One region of the Bradyrhizobium sp. ISRA436 genome, then DNA from elsewhere that is predicted to be linked to it. Evidence: riboswitches for the same ligand, from Rfam matches in the RefSeq annotation. Region 1 holds a riboswitch; the other holds the start of a gene.
The links. A riboswitch is a leader RNA that binds a small molecule or an ion and turns the genes downstream of it on or off. The one in region 1 is predicted to bind cobalamin.

Region 1 (13,740 bases):
CTGGTCGAGGAGGATTGGACCGTGCGCGACGAATTCCTCACCATTGACCTGGCCCCCTTCGTCCGGCGGACGAAGGAGCGCTTGGAGCGTTTGTCGGCCGCCCAAGAAATGGTGGTTTCCGATCCTGAGGTTCTCGGGGGCCTTCCGATTGTGCGCGGAACACGCGTTCCCGTCCATGATGTCGCTGCTTCGGTCGTGGCCGGCATTCCGACAAACCGCATCATTGCGGCTTATCCTTCGCTCGATGCGGACAAGATTGAGCTGGCCGCGATCTATGCCGAGGCCAACCCTGCGCGGGGTCGTCCAAGGACGAACGACGAACTTCCTAAGGGCGCCGTCATCGTCGCCGATCGACGAGCTCCTCGCCGCAGGAAGGCTGGATGAAATTCCTGATCGATGAGTGCCTCAGCCCGGAGCTGACCAAACTCGCTCACGGCAGAGGGCACGGCGAGTCCTCGCACGTCGTATGGCTGAGATTGGCCGGCCGAAAGGACTGGGAGCTGAAGCCTCTCATCCTTGCGGGCGACTGGACCTTCGTCACCAAGAACTCCGTGGACTTCCGCGGCCCAGCAGAACGGCCCGGCACTAAAGGCCAATATGCCGACGTCACCATCCACGCCGGGCTTGTTTGCCTCAACGGCCCGCCGAATATGGACCTCGATATGCAGGTCGAGCTTTTCGAGCAGGCGCTGGACGAACTGGATGCCGATGCCGATCTGGTGAACCAGGTGCTGGAAATCACCTCGGAGGACGAGGCCCTCCACGTTCGACGTTATCGGCTTCCCGATATCGATTAGGGCTTGCGGCGCGCGCGACGGTCATTTTGGATCCGGAGGAAACCGGTCGAGCCAGTCGAGCACACTCCGCACGACTAGCTCGGCCGTCTGCTTGGCGTCGCGTGCTTCTTCCGGTCGAAGATCGGGCACGCCGGCAGGATGATCGGACAACATCCGCCCGGCGTGTATGCGTTGGTGCGTTTGAATTAGGTTGTCCGCGGAGGCGACGATCTTGAAGTCGAAGAGCAATCGTTCATGCTGCCGAACGAGGAGGTCCTGAAGGTGAAGGTTTCCGAACGAAGCAGTAGCCTAGTATCGGTCCCGATCTGGCGGCTCAGCTAAACGGGCGAGACCGACGCTACTTCTGTTTCCCACGTGCACGTTCGGGCGCATGACTCAAGATAGTTCGTGCTATGGAAGGCGAACGACGCATGTGAATCGCGTTCGATAAAATGCCGAGCGCCTTGTTCATGCTCTCCAACTCTTCGATTTTTACTTCGCGCGCATCAATGTAGTGAAAGTCATCGACCGAACTTGCCGATAAAAAGACGCGCCCTGTTTCATGGGTGTACCAAAGTCCATGTACAAGGCCGTTCCGCTGCGAGTTAAGCTTTGAGAATTGCAAGATGATCTCTTCATACAGGTCGGTCTTGCGAATGTTGATCTTAGATCTCTGCAAACACGCAAGCATCAACGATTGTCGCGCCTTGTTGCTAACGACCGAATGGAAGATTTGCCGAGCCGGCGCACTTCTGCTTCCCAACAGGTCTTGCAGAACCTGAATCATCTGGTCTTCTACATGCACCCATGTCGCGATCGTGTGCCCAAATAGTAGGGCGAATTCGTCATTCTTGATTCCGGCTTCGTATCTTCCAGGGACGGCGTCTTCACCGGTCGGCTTAACAAACCGCTTTGGAACCTTCTTCTGGGTTTGCGACCCCTTCGTCGCATCCGCCTTTGCCACGCGTCCGCGTTCGATCCGTCTTGTAGACATTCCATCTCCTGGTGCTTCAGTTAGGCGCCGTTCGTAAGTCGCTGCCTTGTCTAACACGATGCCTTACCTCGGAGGAGGGTGCCGCATTTCTGCTGCTGCGAGTAAATCCACGGGCGCGGAAACTCCTGAGCAGTCAACATTTCGGTCGCTGCTGAGCGACTGTTGAAGAAAACAGACCCGCTCAATTTTTTCGCGCTCCAAAATCGGCTAAAAAAACCGGGGCGAAACTCGTCAATTATGTCAGTGGGATCTGAAATCGAGTCGTTCTCAAAGTGTTCGCATAAGAAGCGGTGGTGACCAGCAGTTGTTGTTGGTGGTGTGGTGGGGCTGGTGGGGTGGTGGGTGGTGGGTGGTGATGTGGTGGGCCCGCCTGGATTCGAACCAGGAACCAGACCGTTATGAACGGCCGGCTCTAACCGTTGAGCTACAGGCCCCGCCACGGGCGACCGCTGAAAGGCGGCCGGCAACAGTGCGGAGATCGTTTACAAGGTGGCCGGCATTCCGGCAATGCCACATCGTTTCGAGCGAACTAGGGACCGGGCTTGCTTCAGGAACACGAAGACAAAAACGCTAATCCACCGTCCTCCGCAAACTCCACGACCTTGCGCCCGCGACCATCTTGCCGAACTCGGCGGGCGCCTTGGGCTTCGGGAGGCGGCGGGTCTCGGCGAGCCGGGCCACCAGTTGATCCGCGTATCAAAGAAGTGCTCAAGCGCCCACGACTTCTCGTGAAGGAGAACGGCCGATTGAGTTACGTCTTGACGCATTTCCTCTGAACAGAACAAGCCCACGAACCAGGTCAGTTTCTCGCGTCGCTCCAGCGGGAGCGCCAGCGCAGTCGCCGCCAAGCGATGACAACGCCGCTCGTCGAGACGACCGTCCCGATCAGCGACAACAGCACAGTCACGATATCCCAGGCCGGGCGATAGCGCAGCAAAAGTGGAAAATCGAAGCTATGCAGGGCATTGAACAGCCAGCGGTACGTACGCCGGCTTTTGTCGATGCGGGCAAGAATGTCGCCATTACGTGGGTCAATGTAGAACCAGCTCTCGGCCGCGTCGTCAAAGCCCACACGTAACACTGGCAGCACACGCTCGCTGTGGTGCGGATACCAATAGGCATCGAACTGTTCGAGGCGCAGACGCGCGGTCATCTGAGCGTTTGGCAACAAACGGCTGGTGGCGGCGAAAATCTCCTCATCGGAAAGCGTCATCGCAGCGCCGCTCGCCGGATCGGCCGTGGTCTCGCGGCCATCGCGATCGGTGAGGACCATGAGCGGGCGACCGCCGAGCCAGACGAAGCGTGCTTCAACCGCCCCCGGCAGCATCGATGAAAATGTCGCGGCGATCTGCGGGAGGTCGTGCGCGGCATAGCGGACGGCCATGTCTTGGGTCGGGCCTCGGGCCGAAACATACTCGCCCGGATTGAGCGATAACCAACCGCTGAACATCCAGGTCAGGACGAACAGGCCACCGATCAGCCCGGCGATGTGATGCCAGGCCATCCAGCCGCGATAGGGGGTGACGGTGCCCCGGGCATAGCGAGGGCGCAACCGCACCCGCAGGACACCGATCCAGAAACCGGTCACCGCGACGATCAGGCAAGTGCCGGAGATCCATAGCACCACCTGCCGCCAGGTTGCACCGTCCCGTCGGAGAACCGTGGGATAGATCCAGTGCGGAATCGCGCCGAGCCAGTTCCAAAACCGCTCTCGTCGTGTTGTATCGAGCGCCAATTCTCCGGTTCGCGCCGAGAGATAGAGCTCGGTTCCGGCGGCGTCCCCGAGCGACACCAGAAGAAGCGGTCGCAGGGGATCGTAGCGCGCGGTGACGCTCCACTGATCGCGAAGGATTGTGCCGATCATCTGCGGATGCGTCGCATTCGGATGATGGCTGGCGATCGCCAAGGCCTCTGCCGGCGCGATAGTCTCGATCTGGCGACCGTCTGCGGCCGAAATGGTTTTACGCGTCCCGTTCCAATCGAGGAGGCAATACACCGGCCTATCATCCAGCATGACGAGACGGAGATCACGCGGATAATGCGCGATACCGGCGATCGCCATGGCCCGATCGGGCGCCACGCGCACGTGGTCCCAGGCGATCTCGGGCAGTGCCCCCCAGCGCTCGCGATCGGTGAACTGCGGGAACGCCACGTACATCATGACGATTCCCGAGACGAACCACATCGCGAACAACAGGCAGGTCGCAATGCCGATCCAGCGATGGGTAACGTAGAGCCATCGCCGTCCCCGGCGGATCAACGCCCGGTGCATGATCAGAACTTCACATTGAGGGACAATTCCGCCGTGCGCGGCATCCCCAACAACCATTGCCCGGCATAAGGCGCCGAGGTCGCATAGACAGTGTCGAACAGGTTATAGAGTCGGAAGGCGACGGTGGTCCGCGCATCCGGCTTCCAGCGTACCCCGCCATTGACGACTGCATAGCCGGGACGCCGGAGGGTATTGGCGTCGTCCGAAAAGGTCGGGCCGACGATCTGAACGCCGCCATAGATGGACCAGTCGGGGGCGAAGTCCCAGGTGACCCAGACGTTCGATACCTGCTCCGGCACGTTCTTGGGAATATTGCCGGCGTAGCTGACGATCTTGCCGCTCACCATCTGGCTGAAATTGTCGTATCTTGCCTGCAGCAGCGCGAGATTGGCGTCGACCCGCCAGCCGTCATTCAGGGCAAGACCGATCGAGGCCTCGACCCCGCGCGACGAATGCTGGCCGACCTGCAATGCGAGACCGGCAGGATTGCTGGAGTTGGGGACCAGAAGATTGTTCTTGACGATCTGATAGCCGGCCAGCGCCCACTCGCCGCGACCGCCCCAGAACGATTGCTTGACCCCGGCTTCGATTTGTTTGCCGGTGGCGAGCTGGAAAGTCTTCTGACTGGCGGCCAACGAAATCAGGTTTGTGACGGGATCGACGGCCGTCGCATATTGCCCGTAAAACGCCAGGTTTGGGATCGGCGTGTACACCGCGCCCGTGCGCCAGCTTGTGCCAGACAGCGAGGTGTCGAAACTGTTCGCAGGTGTTTTGTAGTCGGTGCGGTCGACCTCTGGCCGGTCAAACCGCACACCGCTCACGAGGGACAGTTTGTCGGTTAGCGACAGTCGGTCTTCGGCGAACAGCGCGTATTGATTGGCAATAGCATTGTAACCAGGAGTGGTCGGCGTCGTCGTGGCAGAAAAATAGCCGAGGTCGACGGCATCGACGCTGACCGAGGATGTTCCGCCGTAGGGCGAATTGTTGGTGTGAGTGAAGGCGATCCTGTTTATATCGAAACCAGCGACGAACTCGTTGGCAAGGCCGAGCACACGGCCGCGAAACGTCGCGTCCATCCGGTTGCCGGCCTGCTCCTGGTCATGGAAGATGTTGATATAGTTGGTACGCGTGATGAGTTGGGTCGAGGGATTCCACGCATAGCTCTCGACGTTACGCCAGTGCCGATGGCTGGTCAGGTAGTAAAGCGTGTCATGGACCGTAACGCCGTCCGCGACGTTCCATTCGGTCTTGAACTGGGTCCAGTTGTCCTCATAGTGAATCGCGCTGTCGAGGACGTTGTAATTCTTGAACCGCAGCGCATCGTTGATGCTGCCATTGATCAGCGGCGTTCCGAAATAGCGCGACGGACTTCGATTGCCGTAGTCCTCGGACAGAGTGAATGCGAGATTGTCGGCGGCCTGCACCCGGACCGCTGCGGAGATCGCCAGATTGGATGTCTTGTCACGATCGACCCAGCCGTCTGACATGTTGCCAGTCGCCGCGAGGCGATAGGATACGTTGGGATTGATCGCGCCGCCGCTGTCCACTGCAACGCGTCGCGTCATGTTGCTGTCGAGCGAGGCTTCGGCATCGTTGTAGGTCGTTGCGATCGGCTTCTTCGGGATCACATTGATGATGCCGCCGATGGCACCTTCGCCATAGAGCACCGAGGCTGGCCCGCGCATCACCTCGATGCGCTCCGCCGACCAGGTATCAAACGGAAACGTCACGGTTCCGGCGCCGACATATAGGCGCGTGCCATCGTACAGCGTCATCACCGAATTGCTGCCGGCGAAACCGCGGGTACTGAAGGATAGACCGCCGTTGCCGGGGGCGGGGCTCGCGGTAAAGCCCGCTGCGTTCTGGGCCACCGCATCGGTGACGTTATGCTGGCCGCGATCCTCGATGGTCTGGGACGTAATCGTCTCAACGCTGGCAGGTGTCTGCAGCGGCGTGAGGTTCAGGCGGCTCCCGCTGGTGTTCTGGTGATCTAGCTTCAGCGTCGAAGGCGAGCCGTCCGAGGCTGCGGCCGTCGGTGCTGCGCGAGGCGTTGCCGCGGGCCTTGACTGCGATCGTGAGGCCGTGGCTGAACGCTTGCCATCGGGATGGGCGGGCCTCACCGCAGGTTTTTGGGGCGGACTGACCGTAACCGGCGGCAGGGTTTGAACCGACTGGGCTTGTTGTGCCTTGGCAGGGCAAATCCCGAGCGGCAGAGCTGGAAGAAGGAAGCTGTGAGCGAGCAGGCCGGCGCGCAGCCGCCTTGGCATAATGGGAAACACGAGTAGACCTCGGCATGACGTAGTGGCACGTCACAGCGAACAAGGTCTTACCTGGACGTAGTCGGACCTACGCAAGGTGAAAGCAATGTCTGTACTCCCCGACCGACATTTTCGCGTGTGACCACGGCTGACGGCAGGTCTCCTGGCTCGCGGGTCCTAACCTTGCGTCGCCTTCCCAGGACCGAGTGTCCCAGTGGCCTATGACGAAAGATTCGCCGCTTACAGTTGCGGGGGCAGCTGCGGCATGAGGGGAAAATCCCCGCACCGCATTCCCTTTTGATCCCCGTGAGGGGAACCGTCGGTCGTCACTTAGAGGTTCGCGAGGTGCGGAGTCAATCCCCTCTCTGACAGGCCTGTAGTTGATTGCACAGACCCACCGAGCGGAATAGTTGGTACGAATCGGACAAACATCAGCCAGGCGCGGGTAACGGATGAAAACTCCGCGGGTAAATACGCGACAAGAACGTTCCTTCGAAGTTTTTCACCATCAAACTGCAAATCTATTTGCGTCGAATTCTCGCCCCGCGCCGAGGATTTCCTGCATCCTGTTTCATCCGGACGATCACGGGTCGTGATCTTGCAGCATGCTGTTGATGAGGACGTACAGGAGCACAGCCGCGTCGAGTGCCGTGTCCATCGACGCCCCATAGCAAGAGAAGCTTCGTAAGACGAGTGAGGACAGTACCCGTCCTTATCAATATCGCACGAGATTCTCGCGTGCGCACAACTCTTTCGCGCATCGGTCATACTCGCGCTAACCATTAGCTGATTTAAGATTGTCGCAATCGACTGCTCTGTGCAGCCCACGTCCATCCTTTACAGCGAATTAAGCTGAACTGGATTTGATACCGCCCGGGCTGGAAGCCTGGGTCTCGGGGGATGTGTGATGGGTGCTGCCAAGAAGCAAGCCGTGGAATCAAATACGAGGATGTTCGAGGACGTGCCGGTCCTGCGGCGCAAATGGCAGGCTGCGCTCAAGCCCGGCGAAAATCTTCCCCGCTATGAAGACGTGCTGCTGGGCGGCCTCGGGCGCCTCGCCGATCACATGGTGCTGCTGAAGAGCGACAACGACGCTTTCGCCGTCTCACGTACCGGCCGCTATGCACAGAAATGGATCGGCGACGACCGTTGGGACATTTGACATCAGCCTTCGGAGGGCAGGCTTGTATGCCGCCAATTGCGGAATACGTTTTTCGACGAGTCGAAGGCCCCGTGTCGTGCCTCCCCGCAACCAAGTTTGCACATCACCGGTCCTGTTAAAATGGCCCGCATCGCGCCAAGCGCCGCAATCCTCGTTGTGATCTTAGCATTTGCAGCAAGATGTAGCGTATGCTACATGCCGGAGCATAAGCGTAATCGCAATAGGGGAAGGCCGATTCGATGCAGTTGTGTACAAGCCCGCGCCGTGGCGCTCGTTCCACTGTGCCGATGAGGGTGCCTCGGACCGGTGCCGTTGGCCTGTCGGTCTTCTTGCATTGTTTGGCCGGGTTCGCGGGACCTGCCTTCGCACAAGGTTCGTCCGAAGGCGCGGCAATCGCAAGCGCCATCCTGCCTCGTGACCTCAGTCCCTGGGGTATGTTCGTGCAGGCCGACCTTATCGTGAAGGCCGTCATGGTCGGACTTGCGTTTGCCACTCTTGTGACCTGCACGGTCTGGCTGTCCAAGACGATTGAGCTGTTCAATGCACGCCGAAACGTGAGACGCGCGCTGCGTGAGCTCGCGGCGGCCAGGAGCGTCGAAGAGGCGGTGCGGACAGTGCCCGCGGGGCCGGTGGCGCGCCTGCTCGATGGCGCCGTCGCAGAGTTGAAGCTCAGCACCGATCGTATGGATAGGGATGGGATCAAGGCCCGCATCCTGTCGCGACTGCAGCAGATCGAGGCCGCCGCCGGCCGGCGCATCGCGTTCGGCACGGGCGTGCTGGCGACCATCGGTGCGACCGGGCCCTTCGTCGGCCTGTTTGGCACGGTCTGGGGCATCATGAACAGCTTCATAGGCATCTCGAAATCGCAGACCACCAATCTCGCGGTGGTGGCGCCCGGAATCGCCGAGGCGTTGCTAGCGACCGCGCTCGGGCTCGTCGCGGCGATTCCGGCGGTGGTGATCTACAATCTTTTCGCCCGCCAGACCGCTGCCTACCGGGCGCTGCTCGGTGACGGGGTTGCGGAGATCGCGCGGCTCGCAGGCCGCGATCTCGATAGTGGCACGATTATCGTGCCACGACCGCACCTCGCGGCCGCGGAGTGATCCGGTGGCGGTCAATCTCAGCCAGTCCGGCACCGAGCTCGCCGAGGTCAATGACATCAACGTGACGCCGTTCATCGACGTCATTCTCGTGTTGCTCATCATCTTCATGGTGGCGGCGCCGCTTACCACCGTCGATGTCGCCGTGGACCTGCCGGCCTCGAACGCGCAGCCGCATCCGCGTCCGGACAAGCCGGTGTATCTCACGGTGAGGCCCGATCTCTCGCTGTCGGTCGGCGAGGCGACGGTGAGCCGCGCCGTGCTCACCGCGGCACTCGATGCCGCAACCCAGGGCCAGAAGGACAGCCGGATCTTCCTGCGCGCCGACAAGACGGTTCCCTACGGCGAGGTCATGCAAGTCATGAATGGACTGCGGACGGCCGGCTACCTGAAAGTGGCGCTGGTCGGCGTGGAGCAGTCGGCCGCGCCGTGACGGATCTTGCGGAAGACGTCTCGGATCTGAGGCGCTGGACATTCTCCGGCCTTGTCGTGATCACGCTGTACGGCGGTCTCGCGGCATCCCTAGTGGCATGGCGCGAGCCCGAGTATCTTGAGCCGGCCGAACCCTCCGGCGCGGTCGTGGTGGATCTTGCACCAGTGTCGGCCGCGCCCTTGACGACGCCCACGGACGTTGCGCCCGGTCCCGAGCAGACGCTTGCCGAGGCCCGGCCAGAGGCGAAGCCCGACACGCCGGTGCCGGACGACACGCCGGAGCTACCGCCGGCCCAGAATCCCGACGCCGCCGTCGATGCGCCAACCAAGGCCCAGCCCGAAGCCGTGCCCGAGCAGCAGGCTGCAGCCGCTACCACGGCCCCGGCTGCGGTTGCAGACCGCGTCGCGCCGGTGGCCGCCGCGCCTACGCAGGGACGGCCCGACCGCAAGGCCGAGCAGGCGATCGTCACTTGGCGTTCGCAGATCCTCGCGGCTATTGAGCGCAACAAGCGCTATCCGGAAGCCGCACGTTCCCGGCACGAACAGGGGATCACGCAGGTCCGGTTCATGCTGGACCGCAAGGGGCTGGTCAGCGATGCGCAGGTCACACAAAGCTCCGGCTCGAGTGCCCTCGACGGCGAAGCCATCGCCTTGCTGCAGCGTGCGCAGCCGTTTCCTGCGCCGCCCGATACGTTCGCAGGCCAATCGGTGGCGGTGAAACTGCCGATCCGCTTCACGGTCAAATAGCAGCGGTCGAGCGCGACAGAGCTGTCAATTCGTCGCGAAGACACGATCGCCGGCACCGAAGCGGTAGTTGACGCCGACGCGCACGGCATCGGTCCTGACCCGCGCGTCGGTATCCACCAACGTCACCGCGCTGTCGGGCAAGGTCGGCGTCGCGCGGAACGCTCCGAGATCGGAGTGCTGGTAGTCGATCGTTGCGGTCCAGTTGCCGGTCAACCTGGTTTCGATGCCGGCGCCGACGGCCCAGCCAAAGCGGAATCGGTCCACGCTGTAAGGTGTCGTGAAGCCGACGCCGGCAGCGGTCGTGCCCGACACTGATCCGGAAGCCGTGACCGTGCCGAAGGGAACGCCGGCTGAGACATAGGCGAGGGTCTCCGGGGTGACCGCCACGCCGATGCGGCCACGCACGGTTGCGAGCCAGTCGAACCGATAGGAAAGATCGGCCGACATCGGCGCGTCGAGCGGGGCCAGCGCCGGATTGCAGACCGCGCCCGGGCACGTGGTCGCCGAGCTGCCGCGTTGGTTTCCGTAAGTGAAATTGCCCTCGATGCCTGCGACCATACGGCCCGCAGTCCAGTCGTAGCCGGCCTGGATGCCGATGCCCGCATGATCGAGGCTTGCGACCGATGTGTTGCCGAACAGCGGCGTCTCTGTCGCGGTTTCGATGAAGCCGGCATGGGTCTTTGCCGTACCCCAGGCGTAGCCGACATGGCCGCCGCCATAGAAGCCGCCCCAGCTCCACGCCGGCGCGGGCGCCGCCTTGGTGAAGAAGGCCATCGCGTCCTGCCCGCGCACCGCGCCGATCGGGGCATCGGCCGGCGCGTTGGCCCCGTACTTCACGTTGAGGAACAGCTTGAAGGTTCTGCCGGGCAGCAGGATCTCGTCCTTGTGGAATTGCACGGAGTTGCGGATGTTAGCGTTCAGCAGATTGTCGCCGATCAGGCCCGTTGCAACTTCGACCGGCCCCCAAGCCGACGTCCGCCATCGCTGCCGGTGCTCAATCTGAAGCTTGAGCAGGTCGTAGCCGTCGGTCGGCGTATCGAACTCTGCAAAGTTGTTTTGCCTGAACGCATGCAGGTAGTGCAGCCTCGTGGACCAATTGTCGTTGTGCCAGTAGATGCCGCCACCGGCGCGCATCGGCGGAATGCGCGGCACGTTGGTGCCGTCGGTGAAGGTTGCCTGCACGACGTCGAACTGTCCCTCCACGCCGAAGATGCCGCCCGCGAGCGGCGACACATCCCACTGCCAGGTCAATTCGCCGCCGCGGAAGATCGCATCGTCCTGTGAATAGGCGACCTGGATGTAATCGCCGCTGCTGGCGGGCGCGCAGGTCGAAAAATCCGCGTCGCAGAAATTGCCGGTCGCCCGGCCGTAGATGAAGTTGCTGTAGCGCGTGTAGTAGAGATTGGCGTCGAACCGAATATCGCCGCGCGTGCGCCTCAGGCCGACTTCCACGGTGTTGGCGGTCTCGAGCGTCAGATCGGGATTGCCGATCTTGAAGGTCTTCTCGGAATCGTCGGGCCCGCTGGCAAACAGCTCGAGCGCGCGCGGAGCCCGCTGGATCCGCTGCAGCGTGAGGCTGGCCTGAAGGTAGGACGGCAGATCCTTGATCGTTGCGAAGCTGATGCTTGTCGGCAGGAAGCTTGATCGGGATGGTGCGCTGGCAGGTTCGTTCGGCGGCGGCAGGTAGCTTGACGGAAATTCGAATGACGTGCCGGACACATCGACGTATTCGAGGCGGCCGGCGAGCTGCGTCCGCAGCGCATCGGTCAGTTTCAGCTCGTCGAAGAAGTACGCGGCGGCCGTCGCGGTCTGCGCGGGCCGCAGGATCGCCTGGCCGACCGTATCCAGGCGCTGGTAGGCGCCCTGGGCGCCGACGATGCTGGTCAGAGCTCCGAACGGCGTTGCAAGCGGCTGCGTCTCGAACTCGAGCTTCCCCTCCGTCTGGCGGTTCTTGAATGTTGCGCCGATGGTCTGGAAATCGCCGAGGACCGTGCTGTTGTTGACGACCTCATCGTGCCGGTAGTCCGAATAGCCGAGCCAGTAGCGCACGGCGGCGAACGCTGCCGCGTCGGGCCGGTATTCGCCCTTGCTCGCGATCTTGGTCTGCTCGAGCTGGTTGTGCTGCTGGGCCTCGGACGTGGCGATGCCGGGAACGTGGTAGTCGCTCGTGAAGCGCGAGATCGACAGGCCGGCATAGCCGCCATCGAACAGGTAGGAACCGCCGATCGACGCGCCCGCACTCTCCATGGCGGAGTTCGGCTGGCGTCCGTTGAACGTCGGCGCGGGATCGGGAGGAACCAGATAGGGATAGCTCGGGATGCGATAGTCCTTCGCACCGCGGCCGTAGACATCGGCATGCACGGCGGCATTGCCGCTTCCGGCGTCGAGCAGAAGGCCGCTCTCCCAGCCGCTGTCGACCGAGGTGACGGCCGATCGCAGCTCGGCGGCCAGGCCTCCGATCGGCGCGGCGGTCGGGATGCGATTGTTTGTGACGTCGACGACACCGCCGACCGCCTGCGATCCGAACCGCAACGCGGCCGGCCCGCGAAATACTTGCGCGCGCTGCAGCGCGAGCGGATCGATCGGCACGGCGTGATCCTGGGCGATGTCGGAGACGTCGACGGCGCCAACGCCGTTTTCCTGGATGCGGACCTTGGCATCTGAGAGTCCGCGCAAGACCGGCCGCGAGGATTGGGTCGAGATTCCTGCCGATGTGGCGCCGGGCGCGGTGAAGAACAGATTTCCGAAGCCCTGGGTCGGGCTCGACTGGAATTGATCGCTCGTCATGGCCGAAGGCGCGAAGGGCGGGTTGCCGGAACCCGGCGTCGCGGATTGGACTGACGCCGGCGGAGATTGGGTCACGGGCCGGCCGGCGGCTTCTTCCGGGTTGGCACGTCGGACCGGCTTACGCTGCCGGCCCTCGACCGTCACCTGCGGAATGTCCACTTCGGCCGGCGAGCCAGAGGACGTAGGCGGGGCCGCCGTGCTCGATGATCGGGAGGCGGGTGGTGACGCCGCCTCGGATGGGGCGGATGTCGCGGGAGCGGCAGGCGCCGCAGGAGGCTGCTGGCCTGGTGTTGCTTGTTCTGCCGGCGGAGCGGCCGTCACCCCGGGTGAGCTTTGCTGGGCACGGGCGAATCCGCTCAGGCACATCATGACAATCGACGTCGTGCTCAGAAGAGCCGAGCGAGTTACGCGAACGTGCATTTTCAATCCCCCGCGGCAGCACCGCGGGCGAAGCGGTACTTAGTAGGTACACTAAAATGTAGATGATGCTACAAATGCGAGGCATTAGCTACAATGTCAAGCCTGTTGCAATTGCGAAGCTGTTGCAAGAAGGCGAGAGGCAATTGCGTGAGCTTGCAATGTCGCTACGGAGGCCCCATGGTCGAATGTCTGGAGATTCTGGATTTTTCACATGCGTCCAAAGCCTTCCATGGATGTCGCGGTATCGCTTCACGCGCTCCCCACCGAGCAGGCGCAGGCGCGGCGTTTTGGCAAGGCCCGTTCGGCGCGCTCGACTGCGATCCTCGAGGACTACGTCGAGCTGATTGCCGACCTGATTGATTCGACCGGCGAGGCCCGCGCCACCGACATCGCGCGGCGGCTCGGGGTGTCTCATCCGACCGCGATCAACACGATCACGCGGCTGAAGCGGGAAGGCCTGGCGGTGGCTCGTCCTTATCGCGGTATTTTCCTGACCGAGGAGGGTGAAGCGCTCGCCAAGCGGGTGCGCGCGCGCCACCGTCTGGTCCTGGAAATGCTGCTCGCGCTTGGCGTGCCCCGGGAGACCGCGGAGGCGGACGCCGAAGGCATCGAGCATCATGTTTCAGACGCTACCCTCAAAGCCTTTTCGGATTTTATTAAGAGATCGGGAGTGAAGAGGGCCAGTTGACGGTCTTTACGGGCGTCTATACGGGCCGTTGAGGTCCGATCGGCTTGCGGTTCAGCCGCTTTCGAGACGTAGGGCCGATCGCTGGGGTCATCTGCACATGTGTT
Region 2 (18,098 bases), on a different replicon from region 1:
GCCCGGCCGTTCGCGTTTGTTGACGGCGCGCCGGAAGGCGCTGTGTCCGGCGATGGACGCGTCCACGGCAGCTATCTGCACGGCCTGTTCGCGTCAGACGATTTCCGCAAGGCTTTCCTCGCGCAACTCGACATTCCCGCCGCGGATCAGGCGTACGGCGCCAGGGTCGACGGCGCGCTCGATGCGCTCGCCGATCACATCGAAGCCCATCTCGACGTCGACGGGCTGCTTGCATTGGCGCGGTGAATCGTCAGCGCGACAAGATCGCGGCAAGTCGGGACCATTCCGCTTCACTTCCGGGCAGGCCGAGACGCAGCCATCCCGGACGTTGTTCGAAGACGCGTGACCAGATTTGCCCGCGCGCCAGCTTCTCCTGCGCGGCCAGGGCGTCGCCGGTCTCGTAGAGCCGGAACAGGGGCGTGCCGCCGACCAATGTCCAGCCCTGCGATTGGACCATCGCATCGAGCCTGAGGCAATCGCTCGCCAGACGCGTCGACGTCGCCATTTTCCACGCATTGTCGCGCAACGCGCGCCGGCCGATAGCAATCGCGGCACCCGACACCGGCCATGGGCCGGCCATCGCCGCAAGCGCTGCAATCTCCCGCTCGCCGCCAATCGCGAAGCCGAGCCGCAGGCCGGCGAGCCCGTAGAATTTTCCGAACGAACGCAGGATCAGGAGTCCCTCGCGCCCAGCCTCTGATGCAAGCGACAGGCCGGGAACGGCGTCGGCGAAACTCTCGTCGATCACGAGCCGGCCGACGCGCGGCAGCAGCGCCAGCAACTCGCCGCTACCGCGACGTCTTCCGTCCGGATTGTTAGGATTGACGACCACGGCGAGATCGGCACCCGCGAGCGCTTCGAGATCGGACACCTCGGTGACGTCCCAGCTGGAGGCCGAAAGAACTGCGGCGTACTCATTATACGTCGGCGCAAGTATGCGCGCCCGGCCGTTAGACGACACATGCGGCAGCAACTGAATGGCGGCTTGCGCACCACCCAGCGCCACGATCGGCGCATCGGTGGCGTAGGCGTATCGTGCCGCGTCACAGAGCGATTCGATGTCGGTCCGCGACGGCAACGCGCTCCACAGTCGCGGCTCTACGTCGAGCGAGGGATAGGGCTGCCGGTTGATCCCGGTCGACAGGTCGATCCAGTCCTCCGGCCGGCCACCGAAACGTCGCTGCGCGACATCAAGATTTCCGCCATGCTCAGGCATCGAGCCGCTCCCTCACACGAAAGCCAGGATCGCGAGCGCGCCCGTCAACAGCAGCATGGCGCGACGATAGAGTTTCAGTCCCCGGCGGATGTCGGTGGCGCCGGGATCGTGCGCCGCTTCGTTCAGCCAGGGCTCGTTCGCCGTGCTGCCGTGGTAGATGCGCGGACCGCTGAGCCGTACGCGGAGCGCGCCGGCCATGGCGGCTTCCGGCCAGCCGGCGTTCGGCGAGCGATGGCGGCTCGCGTCTCGCAACATGCATGACCACGCCTGCGCGGGCCGCGGAGCGAGCAGCACGAACATCAGGCCGGTGAGGCGCGCCGGGATGAGATTGGCGAGATCGTCGATGCGGGCCGCGGCCCAGCCAAAAGCCTCGTGCCGCGCGGTGCGGTGGCCGATCATGGAATCGAGCGTGTTGATCGCCTTGTAGCCGACAATGCCGGGCAGCCCGAACAGCGCGCCCCAAAACATCGGCGCGACGATGCCGTCGGACGCATTCTCGGCCAGGCTCTCGATCGTCGCGCGCGCAATGCCGGCATCATCAAGCGTTGCGGGATCGCGTCCGACGATGCGCGAAACCGCCGCACGCGCACCGGCAACATCGCCGGATTCGAGCGGACTTGCGACCGCAGCGACATGGTCGTGAAGCGAGCGCAAGGCAACCAGCGGCCATGCCAGAATTCCGACCAGGACAATGCGGGTCCAGCCAGTGGGGAGCACGATCTCAATCGCCCAAGCGAGTCCCGCTGCCGCCGCGATCACCAGAGTTGCGGCCGCGATACCTGCCGCGCGACGCAGCGCGGGCGGAGCAGATGTCCGGTTCCAGCCGGTGTCGACGGCGCTGATCAGCCGGCCAAGCCAGGTCACGGGATGGCCGACGCGCGCGAACAGCCACGCCGGCCAGCCGATCAGAGCATCCACAACCATGGCCACCGCCATCGCTCCCGCAAAGCTCACGCACCATCTCCCGCCTCGACCTCTCCTGATGCGCAAGACCCCGCGTGAGCGCAAGCCCTGCGCGACCGATTTCGGCTTTGTCTTTCACCGCGTTTGGTGATTAGTGCTGGCCCGACAGGAGATCATGATGGCCGTCATTCTGATAACGGGCGGAGCTCGATCGGGAAAAAGCCGGCGCGCCGAGCTCCGCGCGCGCTCGTTTTCCGGGCAGCCCGTTTATATTGCCACGGCAGAAGCCCTCGATGCGGAGATGGTTGAGCGCATCGCGAGCCACCGCGCGCGGCGAGGCAACGACTGGATCGAACGGGAGGTGCCGCTCGACCTCGTCGAGGCACTGGTCGAGACCGACGGTGGCGCCGCTAGGCTTATCGATTGCCTCACGCTGTGGCTCTCAAACCTCCTTCATGCGGAGCGCGACTGGTCACGGGAGATTGATCGCCTTGCTGCCGCGCTGCCGCGCCAGCACAGCCCTGTCGTCATGGTGACCAACGAGGTCGGCCTCGGCATCGTGCCCGACAATGCGCTCGCGCGGGCCTTTCGCGATGCTGCCGGCCTCATGAATCAGACCATTGCCGGCGTGGCAGACGAGGTGGAATTTGTCGTGGCAGGCTTGCCGATGAAGCTCAAATGAGGCATCGCATCGCGCCTCGCAAAAGCCCGGCGTGCCCGATCGGTGATATGCTTGGTGCGTTCGCGCGGCTTGGCAGGATCACAATCCCGCTGCTGGCTGCTCTCCTCAAGACCGGACGACGATCCTGATGATCTCATTCGACGATACGTTTCGCCGGCAACTGCACGAATTGTTCGTGTGGCGCCGCGACGTGCGACGTTTTCGACGAGATCCGCTGCCGGCCGGCACCCTGGAGCGGCTGATCGAGACGGCCTGCCTGTCGCCGTCGGTCGGGCTGAGCCAGCCGTGGCGGTTCGTCATCGTCGAGGACAAGCCGAGGCGCAGCGCGGTGATCGAGGACTTCAGGGCTTGCAATGCAGATGCCCTGCAATCCTATTCGGGTGAGCGCGCAGCAAAGTATGCGGCGCTCAAGCTGTCGGGCCTGGAGGAGGCGCCGGGCCATCTGGCCGTATTTGCGGAAAAGACGAGCAGCATTGGTTCGGGCCTCGGACGCGCGACGATGCCCGAAACCACCGAATATTCGGTCGTCGCTGCCATCTGCTCGATGTGGCTTGCTGCCCGTGCGGAAGGCATTGGGCTGGGCTGGGTGTCGATCCTCAATCCAGCGCGCGTTAACGACATTCTCGAGGTGCCGGAGTCCTGGAAGTTCATCGGCTATCTCTGTATCGGTTATCCCGAGGCAGAATGTGACCGGCCGGAGCTCGAACAGGCGAAGTGGGAATCGCGACGAAGCTCGGGCGAGTTCACTGTTCGACGCTGAGATCCTGCTTCGAGGCCACGACACTGTTCTCGCCAGTGGAGATGCACTAAGATGCCCGACCGAGGAGACCTCCCATGGACGGCGGTGTTTGTTGGCGCGACGACATCGCGTCCCTGGTCTTCCCGATCCGGGAGCATGCCGCAATCTGCGCAGTCCATCGGGGAGCGTTCCGGACACTGCTCCGCACGGATCCGACGCCGGATGCCTGCCTCGGCTATTTCGAACGCTTCGAAAATGCATTCAGAGCGGCGGCGAGTGCCAAGATTGCACGCAAGCGCGTTCCGGCGGGCACCAATTTGCATCTTACTAGTCGCGACATCGCTCGAAAGCTGCTAGAAGGCGGTCACATCGAACGCGGAGAATAGCCATGAGCCAGTCCCAGGTCACGCATTTGCCGGTCGCCGCCGGCCAGCAGGTGGGACGGCTCACCCAATCCCTGATGGCGATGATGCTCGGCTTGTTCATTGTTGGGGTTGTCGGGTTCTCGCATATCGACGTGATCCACAACGCCGCGCACGACGTGCGCCATTCGAACGCGTTCCCCTGCCACTGATTGGGGTGGCATGAGTACCTTTCGCGCGATTGTGTTTTCGTCGGTCATTGCCGGTTTCATCGTTGGTCTGATCGTCACGGTCGCGCAGCAGTTCGGTACGGTGCCGCTGATATTAAGAGCCGAAGTCTTCGAGACGGCGGCGGAGCACCAGCATGAGGCCGCTGCAGGGGCGCAGCAGGCGGCCGCTGGCCACGATCACGCGGATCACGATCACGGCGCAGCGGCATGGGAGCCGCGGGACGGATTGGAGCGCAACGCCTACACGGCTGCCGCGAACATCCTGACCGCGATCGGCTTTTCGCTTCTGCTCGGCGGCTTTTTTGCGGTCCGCAGCGGCGCGACCGGCGAGCCGACCTCATGGCACCAGGGGTTGATGTGGGGGCTGGCAGGTTTTGCCGTGTTTACGATTGCCCCAGGGCTTGGGTTGCCACCCGAATTGCCGGGTGTGCCCGCGGCTCCGCTGCTCTCGCGTCAGATTTGGTGGGTGACGTCGGCGCTGGCGACTGCCGCGGGCCTCGGGCTGATCGTCTTTCGGCGGTCCATCGCGGCCGCAATCGCGGGCGTGATCCTGATCATGTTACCCCACTTGATCGGCGCGCCCGAGCTGGAGCACGTCGAGACGAACGTTCCAGCCTCGCTGTCCCATCAGTTTGTGGTCGCGGTCACACTAACGAGCCTGCTCTTTTGGTCCATGTTGGGGAGTCTGACGAGCGTCGCGTTTGCTTATTTCGACCGCTCCGGCCATTTGCGTGACTCGTGACTGAAGTGAAGCGCGCGTCATGTCGGCGCGCATGACAATCCAGCAATCACGTTGAATTGACAGTTGGGTTATGAGCTCTTATTCGCTTCGCTGACGGTTCTCCTTCGGGAGATCAAAAGGGAATGCGGTGCGGGCGTCAGCCCAAGGCCGCAGCTGTCCCCGCAACTGTAAACGGCGAGCCTTTCGTCAATGTGCCACTGGGCCAAGCTGCCCGGGAAGGCGTCGACAGGCGATAACCCGTGAGCCAGGAGACCTGCCGTCAGTCGTGGTCACACGCGAGCACATCGGGCGGGGGCGTCCTGGTGGGGGGTTGGCGCATTGCCTTTCGGGTATGCGGTGTCCGCGTTCGCGGTGACGTGCCACGTTAACCGCGAGTCTTTTCATGTCCGGATCTTCCTCCATCGCGCTTGGATGGCGCCTTGGCCTCGTTTGCTCATTGTCATCGCTGCTGTTGCCGGCTGAAGGCTGGGCGCAGACCGCTCCGTCAACCAGGCTGGATCCGATCGAGGTCTCGCCTCCCGCCGCCGCAAAGCCGAAGCGTTTTGTGCGAAACAGCACCGTCGCCGCGCGGTCGCGGCCGAGGCCGGCAACAAATCCGGGAGCGCACGGGACATCGGAATCAGCCGCGTCGTCCGCATGGGCATCACCGACGCTCAATGCCACCAAGCCGGAGGGAACTGGCAGCCGCCTCAATCTCACGCCGCTGCAGACGCCAGCCAGTGTCGAGGTCATCTCGTCGGAGACCGTCGCCGAACGCGGTCAGCATAATGTGATCGATGCCGTCACTCAGAACGCGGCCGGCTTCATCGCAACGCCCGCTCCCGGCAATGGCGGCCTGTCGTTCAGCACCCGCGGCTTCGCCGGCAGCAATTCGGTGATGACGTTGTATGACGGCACGCGCTTCTATATCGGCTCCGGAACCCTGACGTTCCCATACGACACCTGGTCGACGCAACGCATCGAGGTGCTGCGCGGTCCGGCCTCGGTGCTGTACGGCGAAGGCGCGATCGGCGGCGTCATCAACGTGATCCCGAAAAAGCCGCTCGCGACGCCCTACAACGAAGCCGAGGTCTCGCTCGACAGCAACATGACGCGGCGGCTTGCGGTCGACAGCACCGGTCCGATCAATCCCAATGTATCGTACCGCGTCAATGCCACCGGCAACATGTCGGACGGCTGGGTCGATCGCGACAAGACCTCGAATGCGGTGGTCTCCGCCGCTGTGCGGGTGCAGGCGTCCGACAATCTCGTCTTCACGCTCTCCGAGGACTATGGCGACCGCAGCCCGTCGCGCTATTTCGGCACGCCGCTGATCAACGGCACAATCCGGGATGCGCTGCGCTTCAAGAACTACAACGCCTCGGACAGCACCATCCGCTATCAGGACAGCTGGACCCAGTTCAAGACCGAATGGGACGTCGCCGACGGCGTAAAGGCCAACAATACGCTCTATTATCTGACCAGCGAGCGGCACTGGCGCGACATCGAAAACTACACCTGGAACCCGAAGACGCAGCTGATCGATCGCTCCAGCTATATCGAAATCTTCCACGACCAGAAGCAGCTCGGCAACCGGATGGACACGACCTTCAGCGGGCACATCGTCGGCCTCGCGAACCAGTTCGTTGCCGGGTTCGACGTCAACCGGATCGACTTCACCCACACCAACAACTCGCCCTATGGCGGTGCGTCGTCGGTGAATCCTTATGTCTTCGATCCCGGATCGTTCTTCGCGACAACGACGGCGACCGCGCCGGGCTTCAACGCGATCGTCAATCAATACGCGCTGTTCGCCGAGGACCGGCTCTCGCTGACCAATCAGTTGTCACTCGTCACTGGCGTCCGGTATGATCGTCCCGAAGTCGATCGCACCGATGACAAGGTGCCATCGAACAGCTTCGACGTTTCGCTGTCGGGCACCAGCTGGCGCGCCGGCCTCGTGTATGAGCCGATCAAGAACCTCGCGTTCTATGGTCAATATGCGGTCGGCGTCGATCCCGTCACCAATCTCATCTCGCTGCCGACCACGCAAAAGACCTTCCAGCTCGCCACCGGCAAGCAGACCGAGATCGGGGTCAAGCAGTCGTTTTGGGGCGGCCGCGGCGAATGGACGTTGGCTGCCTATGAAATCGTCAAGACCGGCCTGACGATTCCCGATCCAAGCAATCCCACCGGCCTGGCGCTGCAGATCGGCCAGCAATCATCCCGCGGGATCGAGGGATCGATCGGGCTCGCGCTGAACGACGGCTGGCGCCTCGACACCAACCTAGCGCTGCTGCGCGCCAGATACGACAACAACAGCCAGGTGGTCGGCGGGAGGATCGTGAGCTATGACGGCAATCTTCCGGTCAACGTGCCGCAGCAGGTCTCCAACATCTGGCTCACCTGGGACTTCGCGCCCAACTGGTCGGTCTATGGCGGCGTGCAATTCGTTGGTCAGATGTACTCCGATCTTGCCAACACCCAGTTGCGGCCGGGCTACAACGTGGTCAACGGTGGTATCAGGTGGAAGCCCGATGACCGCACCACAGTCGCGTTTCGTGTCTACAATCTGTTCGACAAGGTTTACGCGGTGACCTCGAACGGTACAGGGCAGTGGCTCCTGGGCATGCCGCGCACCGCGGAACTGTCCGTCAACTTGAAGTTCTGAGCATGCGCAGCGCGTTGATCCGGCGCGGACGGCGATGGCTCTATGTCATCCATCGCTGGATCGGCATCGCGACATGCCTGCTGTTCGCGATGTGGTTCATCTCCGGCCTTGTGATGATGTACGTGGCCTTTCCGCGCCTCACCGACCGGGAGCGCCTCGCCGCGCTTCCCGTCATTGCCTGGAACAAGGTGCAGATCGCACCGGATCGCGCCATGGCGATCGCAGGTATGGAGCATTATCCGCGCGACCTGCGCCTCTCGATGATGTCTGACATGCCGATCTATCGGGTGACCGGGTGGGGGCAGCACCCGATCACCATTTCAGCAACCGATGGCAGCGTCATTGACCGGATCACGGCGGACCAGGCCCTTGCGATTGCCGGCCATCACCCTCATGCGGCGCAGCCGCATTTGCTCGACACCGTGACGCGCGATCAATGGTCCGTCACGGTGCGGTTCGATCCCTTGCGGCCGTTCTATCTGATCGCGCTCGGCGATCGTGACGGCACCGAGCTTTACGTCTCGTCCCGCACCGGCGAGATCGCGCTCGACACGACGCGGCAGGAGCGCGTCTGGAACTGGCCCGGCGCGATCCCGCACTGGATCTATCCGACTGTCCTGCGCAAGGACGGTCCGCTGTGGCGGCAGGTCGTGCTGTGGATCTCAGGCATATGCCTCGTCGTGGCGGTCACCGGCTTCTGGATCGGCATTCTCCGGCTGCGGCTGACGCGCCGTTACGCGCGCCGCGCCGTCTCGCCGTATCGCGGCTGGATGGCCTCGCACCACATCGCCGGCCTGATCGGCGGCATCTTTGTGTTCACCTGGATGTTCAGCGGCTGGCTGTCGCTCAATCCCGGAGAGGCATTCTCCCGCCGCGGCATCACCAGGGATATCGCCGCCAGATATAGCGGGCACGACGCGCTTGACATCGCCACCAGCTTCCAATCGACAACCTCGACGGCGGCCGTGGAGGCGAAATTTGTCTGGGTCGGTGGGCGGCCGTTGATGGTGCTCGAGGATAACAACGGCCGTCGGAGTCTTGCGGAGCCGACGACGGCCGCGCCGACAACATTATCGCACGATCAGATCATCGAAGCCGCGCGCCGCGCAATCTCCGACGCGACGATGGCGTTCTCGCGTCGGATCGATGTATCAGACGCCTACTGGTACACGCTCCACCATGAGCGCGAGTTTCCCGTCTTGCGGATCGGCTTCGCCGATCCCGTCCACACCTGGCTGCACATCTCTCCCGCCACCGCCGAGATCCTCGATCGCAGCGATGATGGACGCCGCACCTATCGCTGGCTCTTCAACGCGCTGCACAGCCTCGATTTTCCGCTGCTGCTGCGCTGCGCCCCATCGCGCGACATCGTGGTCTGGCTGCTCTCGCTGATCGGCACGATCGTGTCGATCAGCGGCATTGTGATCGGCTGCCGACGGCTGCGACGGCGTCTGGCGCCCGCAGGCGATCGAGACCGGCCGTAAGGCATGCAGCGCGACGCCTAAAGCGCGATGAGATTGCGTTGAATCGTCATCGCGCTTTACCTTCTCGTTTAAGCATGGTCTTTTCGGAAAACCACTTCACACTTTTCCGGATCATGCTCTAGGCAGTGTGGACTCTAAGGATTCCCTTTTGAGAGCAAATCAGATTCAAGGCTGCTTTTGGGGAGGCAGTCTTGGGTGTGATGGATCGTTTGGTATTGAGCGACGCGGCCTGGGAGCGCATGGCGCCGCTGATCATCGGCCGGCCCGACCAGAAGGGCTCGACCGGGCGAGACAACCGGATGTTCGTGGAAGGTGTGCTTTGGATCGTGCGCACGGGCTCTCCCTGGCGTGATCTTCCGGAGGTGTTCGGGGACTGGAACAGTGTGTTCCGGCGCTTCAGCCGATGGAGCGCCAAGGGTGTTTGGTGGCGGATCTTCGAGGCGATGTCCGATGATCCGGACTTCGAATACCTGATCGTCGATTCCACCATCGTCCGGGCGCATCAGCACGCCGCCGGCGCGAAAAAAGGGGGCCTGAAGATCAGGCGCTTGGCCGCTCGCGCGGCGGCCTGAGCACGAAGATCCATATGGCCGTTCGCGGCTTGGGATGTCCTGTCCGGTTCACGCTCACCGCAGGCCAGAAGGGCGATGCACCGCAAGCCGCTGCGTTAATCGAGGGACTGCCTGCCGAGGTCGTCATCGCCGACACGGCCTATGACGCCGATCATTTGCGCAAACACATCGCCGCCAAAAACGCGCTCGCCGTCATCCCCAACAACCCGTCACGCGCGCTCAAATATCCGCTCGACAAGCATCTCTATGCCCAGCGCCATCTCGTGGAATGCTGCTTCTCCAAACTCAAGCAGTTCCGTCGCGTCGCTACCCGCTTCGAAAAAACCGCCCGAAATTACCGAGCCGTCGTCACTCTCGCTGCCATCGTCCTATGGATGCGATAAGTGTCCACACTGCCTAGGCGCGATTTTCGGTCGCGAACAGGTTCCCTCTCCGAGCTTCCCTTGTGCGGCGGCAGTCTCGTCAACGAATAAATTGCCGGCCCCATCGGGGGGACCTCGCAGAGCTCGGCCGTCATCCGACGCGCAGACAAGTTCCGAAGGCGTTGCGGAGAGTCATTAGAGCCCGGTGCGTAGAAGGGCTCGGGCAATATCAAGCTCGCTGATCGCTTCGCGCAGATACCTTCGCGCCGCGGACTTGTCGCCATCTGCACAAGCCGCGCAGAGCTCATTCAAATAGCGGTTCGCTGCTTCTGCATGCAGGACAAGGTCCGCGGCCTCTTCAAAACTCCGCTCGTGTTTTGCATTCATAATCCCACTCCGGCACACCAAGCCTCTATCGAGACGCAGCCCCGCTGATGAGTTGCAGGACAGGCGGCCAGAAATTGCGGCGGCTGATCGCCTATCATCGCGACCCCCCTGCCGAGAGCTGATTGGCACATCCCCGCACGCCGCAGCTTGGAGCGAATCGTTGTCCGAAGGCCAATAGAGACCAGTGCCAACCGTCTCTCTCTCTCTCTCTCTCTCTCTCTCTCTCTCTATGGCGACCATCTCTCTCCATAAGGACTCGTCAGCGGCTGTAAGTCCCGACCAGATCAGCTTGAGCGAGTGTGTGCTTTTGGGCGGCTTTCCAGATGTCTTCGACGGACATCTTGGGCGCTCGTGACAACGCGTCAACATCCAGCGCGGCAAGCTTAAAATGGTAGTGATGTGTTCCGTGTCCCTTGGGCGGCGCGGGGCCGCGGTAACGCGGTTCGCCGAAATCGTTGACACCCTTTCCCAGTTTCTCCGTTTTCGCGCCGTGGCCAACGCCCTCCGGCAACATCGATCGCTCGCCCATAATGTTGTAGAGACCCCAATGGCGGAACGTACCGGACGGCGCATCGGGATCCTCGACAACCAGCACAAAGCTTTTGGTCTCCGCCGGCGGGTCGGACCACTCCAGAGGCGGAGAGACGTTTTCGCCGTCCGCGGTGTATTTCGTCGGAATCTGATCGCCGTCGCGGAACGCAGGACTTGTCAAGCTGAACGTCATGACCGTCTCCTTCTGCTGTAGTCAATCGTATCGCCGTCGCCAACGGCTTTGCCGCCGCTAACCTCCCTAGAGGTGGCGACGTTCCTTGTCGGTCGGCTGGGAGACGCCGTGCAAGGCGCCGTGCGCCGAGCGCGCCTCAGATCGGCCGAGATCCGCAAGCGCGATCACCCCCACCAGCCGCTTGTCGTGATTGAGTACCGGCAAGCGTCGGACCTGATGCTTGGCCATGATCTGCCCCGCCGCTTCTGCATCATCATCTTCAAAGCAGTACCCGACACCTTCCGACATAACATCGCGAACCGACGTATTTCCCGGCGCGCGGCCATCGGCGACTGCCCGTACCGCGATGTCGCGATCGGTGATCATGCCGATCAGTCGGTCGTTCTCACCGACGGGCAAGCAGCCAATATGCCCTGCGCGCATTTTTCGGGCAACGTCGCGAATCGTCATGTTCGGATCGGCAATCTCTACTTTCCGCTGCATGATTTCGTGTACCTGCATATCTGTCTCCTCAAGCCTGCATCGACGATTTTCTCCGGTTGCCCAATCAACGTCCTGCGCGCCGCCCGGTTTCTGTCGCCGACCCTCGCGCCAAGAGCGCGTCAAGTGAGGTGACTCGATCTCCTCCAGGGAGCCGTTCCGGCATTGGCGCGAATTTTCGAACGAGCAAAGTGTGCTTCGAAGGAACCAAAGGATGGGGCAGGCCGGCAATCCATGAAGAACTGGCACATCGATTGGCTACGACTTCTATTTTGTCCATCTCCCCCGAATATCAACACCCAAATATCGACACTCCAATATCAACACTTCGGAACCTATTCGCGAAAGTCGTATTGGCCCCATGTTGGACCAACGATGGATGAATCCGATGAGCGCGACGGGTCTCGATGTATTCGACAGAACGATCCATCTCACGAACGTATGGTTGGATGAAATGATGGCGTCGCTGCCTCGCGACAAGCAGCTGGCATGGCATGTCCTGGGTGCGGTATTGCGAACGGTGCGCGATCGCGTCCCGCTCAATCTCGCTGTTCATCTTGGAGCGCAACTACCGATCCTGGTGCGCGGTACCTACTTCGAACAGTGGCGGCCGAGCGAGACGCCACGAACGTGGCGCTCGCAAGAGGAGTTCCTTGCGCTCATAACGGCGCAAATGAATTCCGATAAGCCGGTCAATGCGGCCGATGCGGCACGTGCGGTGTTCCGCGTGTTGAACCACCACATCGATCCCAATCAGGCCGAGAAGGTCCGGCATTCGCTGCCCGAGGAGGTTCGTGCGCTATGGCCGGCGCAAGGTGTTTCGTCAGCCGCGTGACGCGCACGAAGCCAAGGAAAAGCTCCGGGAGCTAACGATGACGAAGCCTCCTCCGGTTCCCTATGAAAATCAAAGCCACAAGGGTCCCGGCGATCCGAAATCGGGAAATCCGCATCAGGCTCAAGCCGGAAAAAAGCAGATCGAAAAGCCCGACCAACAGGCGCACCAGGGCAACACAAGGCAGAACACGACCCACCAAGGGTACCAGCAGGACCGGTAGCAATGTCGACTTCCACGAAGACACGCGCGAGCATCCGGCAGGGCGGCCCTGGGGCCGCGCACGAGAACGCAAAGGCCGCATTCGAAATCAGGAAGCCGACCGCGGACGATCCTCTGCGGCGGCACAGTAGTAAGGTGTCTGGTGGTGGTGGCGAACGCGACCACCATCATGCTCATCGCCCTTCGGACAAGGGCGGAGGAACGCGGCGACCGCAAAGAGGGTCTCATGAGCAGGCATGTGAAACTGAAGAAGCCGATTGATACAGATCTCCATCGCAATCCGCTGATTGGCGGATCGAAGGGCGTCACAATGGCGCAGGCGCGGCCCGACGATGTCGATGCATTGGAAGGCGAAAATACCTTCGAAGGCGACGTCGAGAACGATACCAATCCGCAAGGTGGTGTCGAGAAACGGCGACGGCGCGCAGGCCGCTCGCGTCGCGGCTCAGACCATGGCGGTCCTTCCCGCTCGATCGAGCTGCAGGGAAGGATTACTCACGAGCAGCAGTTGCGGATTCTGGAACGTAAGCCTGACATTCCTGATGCGCGGCAAGTCGGGCAGGATATTGCCCGCCTGGAGGAAAACAGTGCTACTCGGCGTCCCAAACGGAATGCGCGGCAGTCTGAATTTCCGGTGAGCCGCGGCGGTCTCAATCAGGAGAGCCGGCACAACAAGCACAACCACCCCAAAATGGGAAACGGGACGATGAAAGGACGGCCGAAGCTGTGAGGGTCGAGCGCATGACCAACAAAGCGGGAAAGCATTTCGGATCCGGAGCAACAAGCAAGGGCAAAGGAGCCGGGAGCGGAGGTTTGAGCAATCTACGGGACGATCTGATCGGTGAGAACACGGTTCTGTCCAATCGCGACAAGGCTAAGCATTCGCGTGAGCGGGGCCAGGACAGGAAATGGATCGAGACCGAGCAACTGCAGGACCACGTCGCCAACAAGGGGCGCGGCTAGGGAGAGCATTGCGCCGAAGCCAGCGCCGCCAGGCGGCGATTAATTCGTCCTCGGAGTCAATCGCCAGATCGCTTAACTTGGCTGTTACGACGATGATATATGGGATTCGTCCCATGTGACGGCGTAGCGCGGAGCGGTCGAATTCACGGCATCCTTGGCTTGGGCATCCTTGGTTTGATTGCCGAGTGCGCTGAGCAAGGCCAGAAGATCCGATCGCTTCTCGCCTCACCCTTGCCCCTGGCTTGATCGCTAGGCCCTGGCCCGTTCGCTGTTGGCGGCGAGCTGCTTGAGCAGCGAATCGAAGGGATCGATGAATTTCTGGACCGCATCGTTCTCGAGTTGTGCGGCAACAAGATCGAACGACACTCCGAGTCGCTCGAGGTCGGCCATCACGCGTTGCGCGTCCGGCACGCCCTGCTCAACTGTTGCCTGCACCGTGCCATGGTCCTGGAACGCCGCAATCGTCTTGCGCGGCATCGTATTGATGGTCATCGGGCCGATCAACGGTTCGACGTACATCAGATCCGGATAGCCCGGGTTCTTGGTACTGGTGCTCGCCCACAGCATTCGTTGGGGACGCGCGCCGTTCTCGGCAAGCGCCATCCAGCGGTTGCTCGTCACGTGACGGACGAAGGCCTGATAGGCGAGCTTGGCGTTGGCGATCGCGACCCTGCCCAGAAGTGCGCGTGGATCAGGATGAAGAGGAGGACGGTCCGGCACGATGCGCTGCCGCAACAGCCGATCCACTAGCACGTCGATGCGACTGAGGAAGAAGCTTGCGACCGACGCGACGCGATTGACCGATCGGCCGGCCGCCAGCCGCCGTTCGAGCGCCCGCAGGTAGGCCTCGGCCACCGCTTCGTAGCGCGCGATCGAGAACAAGAGCGTGATGTTGATGTTGATGCCTTCGAACAGCAACTGCTCTATGGCGGGAACGCCTGCCGAAGTGCCCGGGATCTTGATGAAGAGATTGGACCGGTCGACCTCTTTCCACAGTCTGCGCGCCTCCTCCATCGAGGTTTCGGTGTCGTGAGCGAGGTGAGGCGACACCTCCAGGCTGACAAAGCCGTCGACGCCGTCGGTCTCCTCGTACACCGGAAGCAGGATGTCGCAGGCGTCCCGGACGTCCGCGGTAATCAGCCGTTCGTAGATGCCAGCCGGGGATTGGCCCGCAGCGGATGCCCGGGCGATGTCCTCGTCATAGTCCGCACCCTCCGCGACCGCCTTCTCGAAGATCGCCGGGTTCGATGTAATGCCGCGCAGGCCTTGCTCGCCAACCCGCCGCGCCAGTTCGCCGCTGCGGATCATTCGCCGGGTGAGATCATCCATCCAGCAGCTTTGTCCCTGCGCCAAGAGCTCGACCGTTCGGTTCATGTGTTCGTTCTCCTAGTTCGATCACGAGCAGGGGCGGGCGTACCATCCTGCATCAATCTCGTCTGGTGTTGCCGCCGAGACCTGCCCGACGGGACGACGCAGTGGCCAAGGCGGCCCAGTCGGATTCACCGTGGCCGTGTGCGATGGCGTCGAGGAGAGAATCGTGCACCAGGCCGGCGACCGGCAATGGAACACCGGCAGACTCGCCCGCGGATACGGCCAGGTTCACATCCTTGAGGCCGAGACTCGCCTTGAAGAGTGCCGGTTCGAATGTCCGATTCAGGATGAGCTCGCCGTATGTCCGATACACGGGAGCCGAGAACAAGCTTCCCGTGAGCGCCGTCATCATGCGCGCTGGATCAAGCTGATGGCGCTCCGCAAGCGTGATCGCCTCAGCCATTGTCTCAATCGCGGATGCAAGCAGCAGGTTGGCGGCGATCTTTGCAACGTTGGCCTTATGCGGCTGGTCTGACACGTGCCAGGTCTTCTTGCCTATGGCATCGAGCAGCGGTTGGGCGCATGCAATTGCCGATCCGTCTCCCGCCGCAAGCACATGCAGCCCGCCTTGCGCCGCAACGTCGGGTCGGCCGAGCACCGGTGCCGCCACATAAGCGAGCCCGCACTCGGTGTGAACCTTCTCCAGCTGCTTCGCCAGATCGACCGAGATCGTGGCGGTCACCACGTGGACGAGCCCGCGCGGGGATGCGCGCAGCGCGCCGCTCTCCAGCAGCACGGAGCGCACGGCGTCATCATTGGCCAGCATCGTGATGGCGGCGGGTGCGGAAAGCGCATCCTGCGGCGCGTCGACGCGATGCCCTCCCATTCGCACGATGCTGTCGATGGGCTCAGGCGAGCGATTCCAGACCCGCACATGGTGACCGAGTTCGATGAGGCGATGCGCCATGGCGGATCCCATGGCCCCCAGCCCGATGAAGCCAACTTCCATTCTTGTTCCTCCGCAAGTCCTCGCTCCGCAGGAGCCTCGGCTATCGCATTCACCCCTGATCAGTGGACCGATCGGATGCTCGCGCGGCGCGATCTTGAGCTGCCGGAAGATCTCGGTACGGGCGGTTTCGTGCTCGGTCTCGATCGCCTCGATGAAGCCCATATGCGCCCATGATCACGGGCTTCGGGCAGCCCTTGCGACCGAGCACAGCCACGCGAAGCCGCGGCTGCTTTTCCGGTTTCATCACCATGTAAAAGCGCTGGACGTCAGCCGAACCTTCGGCCCTGTGTTCCCCGACCCGCGGTCGGTAGGCAAAAAAGACGTCGCCTTTTTCGACGATGTCCTCCGAAGCCTCAGCCTGACGACCGCCGCGTCTGCGTCCAACAGAAACCATCTCGCGGCCAATCGTGCTCAAAATCTTGTGCGTCTTGCACCCGGCTAACGGAATGCAGGTGCAGGCGTTCCTGAGTTCCATCTGGAGGGTGGTGAGGCTGCGCAACTCCCGCGCGAGCCGTGCGTGGCTTTAGGAACAACCAGGGCTGGGCCGCGTTCGACGCATGCTGCTCATCCGACGACCCGTGTCCGGATGGGGTTACGTTGTACGGTCCGCAAGCGACCTTTAGCCGTCGGCGCCATTGAAACGCACATGGCGGCGCCAGGTGCTCCGAGGTTCCCGCGCCAAGCAGTACCATGCATCAAGCTACGCCGGTCCGCGGATCCGCCGGCGTCATAACCGCGAGTTTGCCATGGCTGAAGCAGGCCTTCGCAATTTCACCGTCAATTTCGGTCCGCAACACCCCTCAGCTCATGGAGTGCTTCGTCTCGTGCTGGAGCTTGATGGTGAGGTGGTCCGTCGCGTCGATCCTCACATCGGCTTGCTTCATCGTGGCACCGAAAAGCTGATCGAGCACAAGACCTATCTGCAAGCGATCGGATATTTCGACCGGCTCGATTACGTCGCACCGATGAACCAGGAACATGCATTCTGCCTTGCTGCCGAAAGGCTGCTTGGCCTCGAAGTGCCGCGCCGTGGCCAGCTGATCCGCGTGCTCTACTGTGAAATCGGACGCCTGCTGTCCCATCTTCTCAACATCACGACCCAGGCGATGGATGTCGGAGCGCTTACCCCGCCCTTGTGGGGATTTGAAGAGCGCGAAAAGCTGATGGTGTTCTACGAACGGGCATCTGGAGCGCGCATGCACGCCAACTATTTCCGCGTCGGTGGTGTGCATCAGGACCTGCCACCGAAGCTGATTGATGACATTGAAGCATTTTGCGAACCGTTCTTGCACGTGGTGGATGATCTGGATCGCTTGTTGACGGGACTTCGCATCTTCAAGCAACGCAATGTCGACGTCGGCAGGGTAACGCTGAAGCAAGCCTGGGAGCTTGGCTTTTCGGGTGTCATGGTGCGCGGCTCTGGCGCAGCCTGGGATCTGCGTAAGGCGCAGCCCTACGAGTGCTATCCGGAAATGGATTTCGACATTCCGATCGGCAAGAACGGCGATTGCTATGACCGCTATCTGGTTCGCATGGAAGAGATGCGTCAGTCGGTGCGCATCATGCGACAGTGTATCAGCAAGCTCCGCGAGCCGGATGGGCAGGGGCCGGTCGCCGTGCAAGACAACAAGGTCTTTCCCCCGCGCCGCGGTGAGATGAAGCGTTCGATGGAAGCCCTCATCCATCACTTCAAGCTTTACACGGAGGGTTTTCGCGTGCCCGCCGGCGAGGTCTATGCGGCCGTAGAAGCCCCCAAGGGCGAATTCGGCGTCTACCTGGTCTCGGACGGGACGAACCAGCCTTACCGGTGCAAGATCCGTGCGCCCTCGTTCGCACATCTGCAGGCGATGGACCTGCTCTGTCGCGGCCATTTGCTTGCCGACGTCGCGGCGATCATCGGCTCGCTGGATATCGTTTTCGGAGAGATCGATCGTTAATGCTGGAAAGGAGATCATCATGCCGCGTCCCGCAATCAAGCAACGGCCAGTCACGCAAATCACCATCATCGAAGCTGAACCGGAGAAGCAGGCCGAGGCACTGTCGGTCATGACGGAGCGCGCTCGGTTCATGCAGCGTCAGCCGGGGTTCATTTCAATCAGCTTGCATCGAAGCCTCGATGGGCGCCGGATCGTGAACTATGTTCAATGGGAAACGCGCGACCTGCTCCGAGCGGCGCACCAATCGCCGGAATTTCGGAAAGCCTGGAGCCAGTTCGAGAGCGTGACCGA

Region 2: linked by a shared signal. The riboswitch ahead of MTX23_RS03855 (TonB-dependent siderophore receptor) and the one ahead of MTX23_RS35510 (TonB-dependent receptor) in region 1 are both predicted to bind cobalamin.

The regions. Positions count from the first base shown of each region.
Region 1 covers NZ_CP094520.1:126,396-140,135, reverse strand. The annotation lists gene MTX23_RS35540 (DUF433 domain-containing protein) at 1-384, shown strand, start outside; gene MTX23_RS35535 (DUF5615 family PIN-like protein) at 381-797, shown strand; gene MTX23_RS35530 (hypothetical protein) at 819-1,025, opposite strand; gene MTX23_RS35525 (hypothetical protein) at 1,135-1,770, opposite strand; tRNA gene MTX23_RS35520 (tRNA-Ile) at 2,129-2,204, opposite strand; gene MTX23_RS35515 (PepSY domain-containing protein) at 2,570-4,042, opposite strand; gene MTX23_RS35510 (TonB-dependent receptor) at 4,045-6,162, opposite strand; cobalamin riboswitch at 6,436-6,636, opposite strand; gene MTX23_RS35505 (hypothetical protein) at 7,208-7,462, shown strand; gene exbB (tonB-system energizer ExbB) at 7,750-8,565, shown strand; gene exbD (TonB system transport protein ExbD) at 8,570-8,995, shown strand; gene MTX23_RS35490 (energy transducer TonB) at 8,992-9,741, shown strand; gene MTX23_RS35485 (TonB-dependent receptor) at 9,766-12,528, opposite strand; gene mntR (manganese-binding transcriptional regulator MntR) at 13,178-13,636, shown strand.
Region 2 covers NZ_CP094519.1:816,278-834,375, forward strand. The annotation lists gene MTX23_RS03815 (cobyric acid synthase) at 1-246, shown strand, start outside; gene cobD (threonine-phosphate decarboxylase CobD) at 251-1,216, opposite strand; gene cbiB (adenosylcobinamide-phosphate synthase CbiB) at 1,229-2,170, opposite strand; gene cobU (bifunctional adenosylcobinamide kinase/adenosylcobinamide-phosphate guanylyltransferase) at 2,298-2,801, shown strand; gene bluB (5,6-dimethylbenzimidazole synthase) at 2,929-3,561, shown strand; gene MTX23_RS03840 (hypothetical protein) at 3,636-3,926, shown strand; gene MTX23_RS03845 (CbtB-domain containing protein) at 3,929-4,114, shown strand; gene MTX23_RS03850 (CbtA family protein) at 4,125-4,874, shown strand; cobalamin riboswitch at 4,952-5,150, shown strand; gene MTX23_RS03855 (TonB-dependent siderophore receptor) at 5,257-7,524, shown strand; gene MTX23_RS03860 (PepSY domain-containing protein) at 7,527-9,008, shown strand; partial or broken gene MTX23_RS03865 (IS5 family transposase) at 9,248-9,963, shown strand; gene MTX23_RS03870 (hypothetical protein) at 10,138-10,329, opposite strand; gene MTX23_RS03875 (YbhB/YbcL family Raf kinase inhibitor-like protein) at 10,589-11,053, opposite strand; gene MTX23_RS03880 (CBS domain-containing protein) at 11,120-11,554, opposite strand; gene MTX23_RS03885 (DUF2267 domain-containing protein) at 11,922-12,368, shown strand; gene MTX23_RS03890 (hypothetical protein) at 12,406-12,588, shown strand; gene MTX23_RS03895 (hypothetical protein) at 12,591-12,848, shown strand; gene MTX23_RS03900 (hypothetical protein) at 12,826-13,317, shown strand; gene MTX23_RS03905 (hypothetical protein) at 13,329-13,550, shown strand; gene tal (transaldolase) at 13,800-14,924, opposite strand; gene MTX23_RS03915 (NAD(P)-dependent oxidoreductase) at 14,977-16,032, opposite strand; gene MTX23_RS03920 (NADH-quinone oxidoreductase subunit D) at 16,617-17,807, shown strand; gene MTX23_RS03925 (antibiotic biosynthesis monooxygenase family protein) at 17,827-18,098, shown strand, end outside.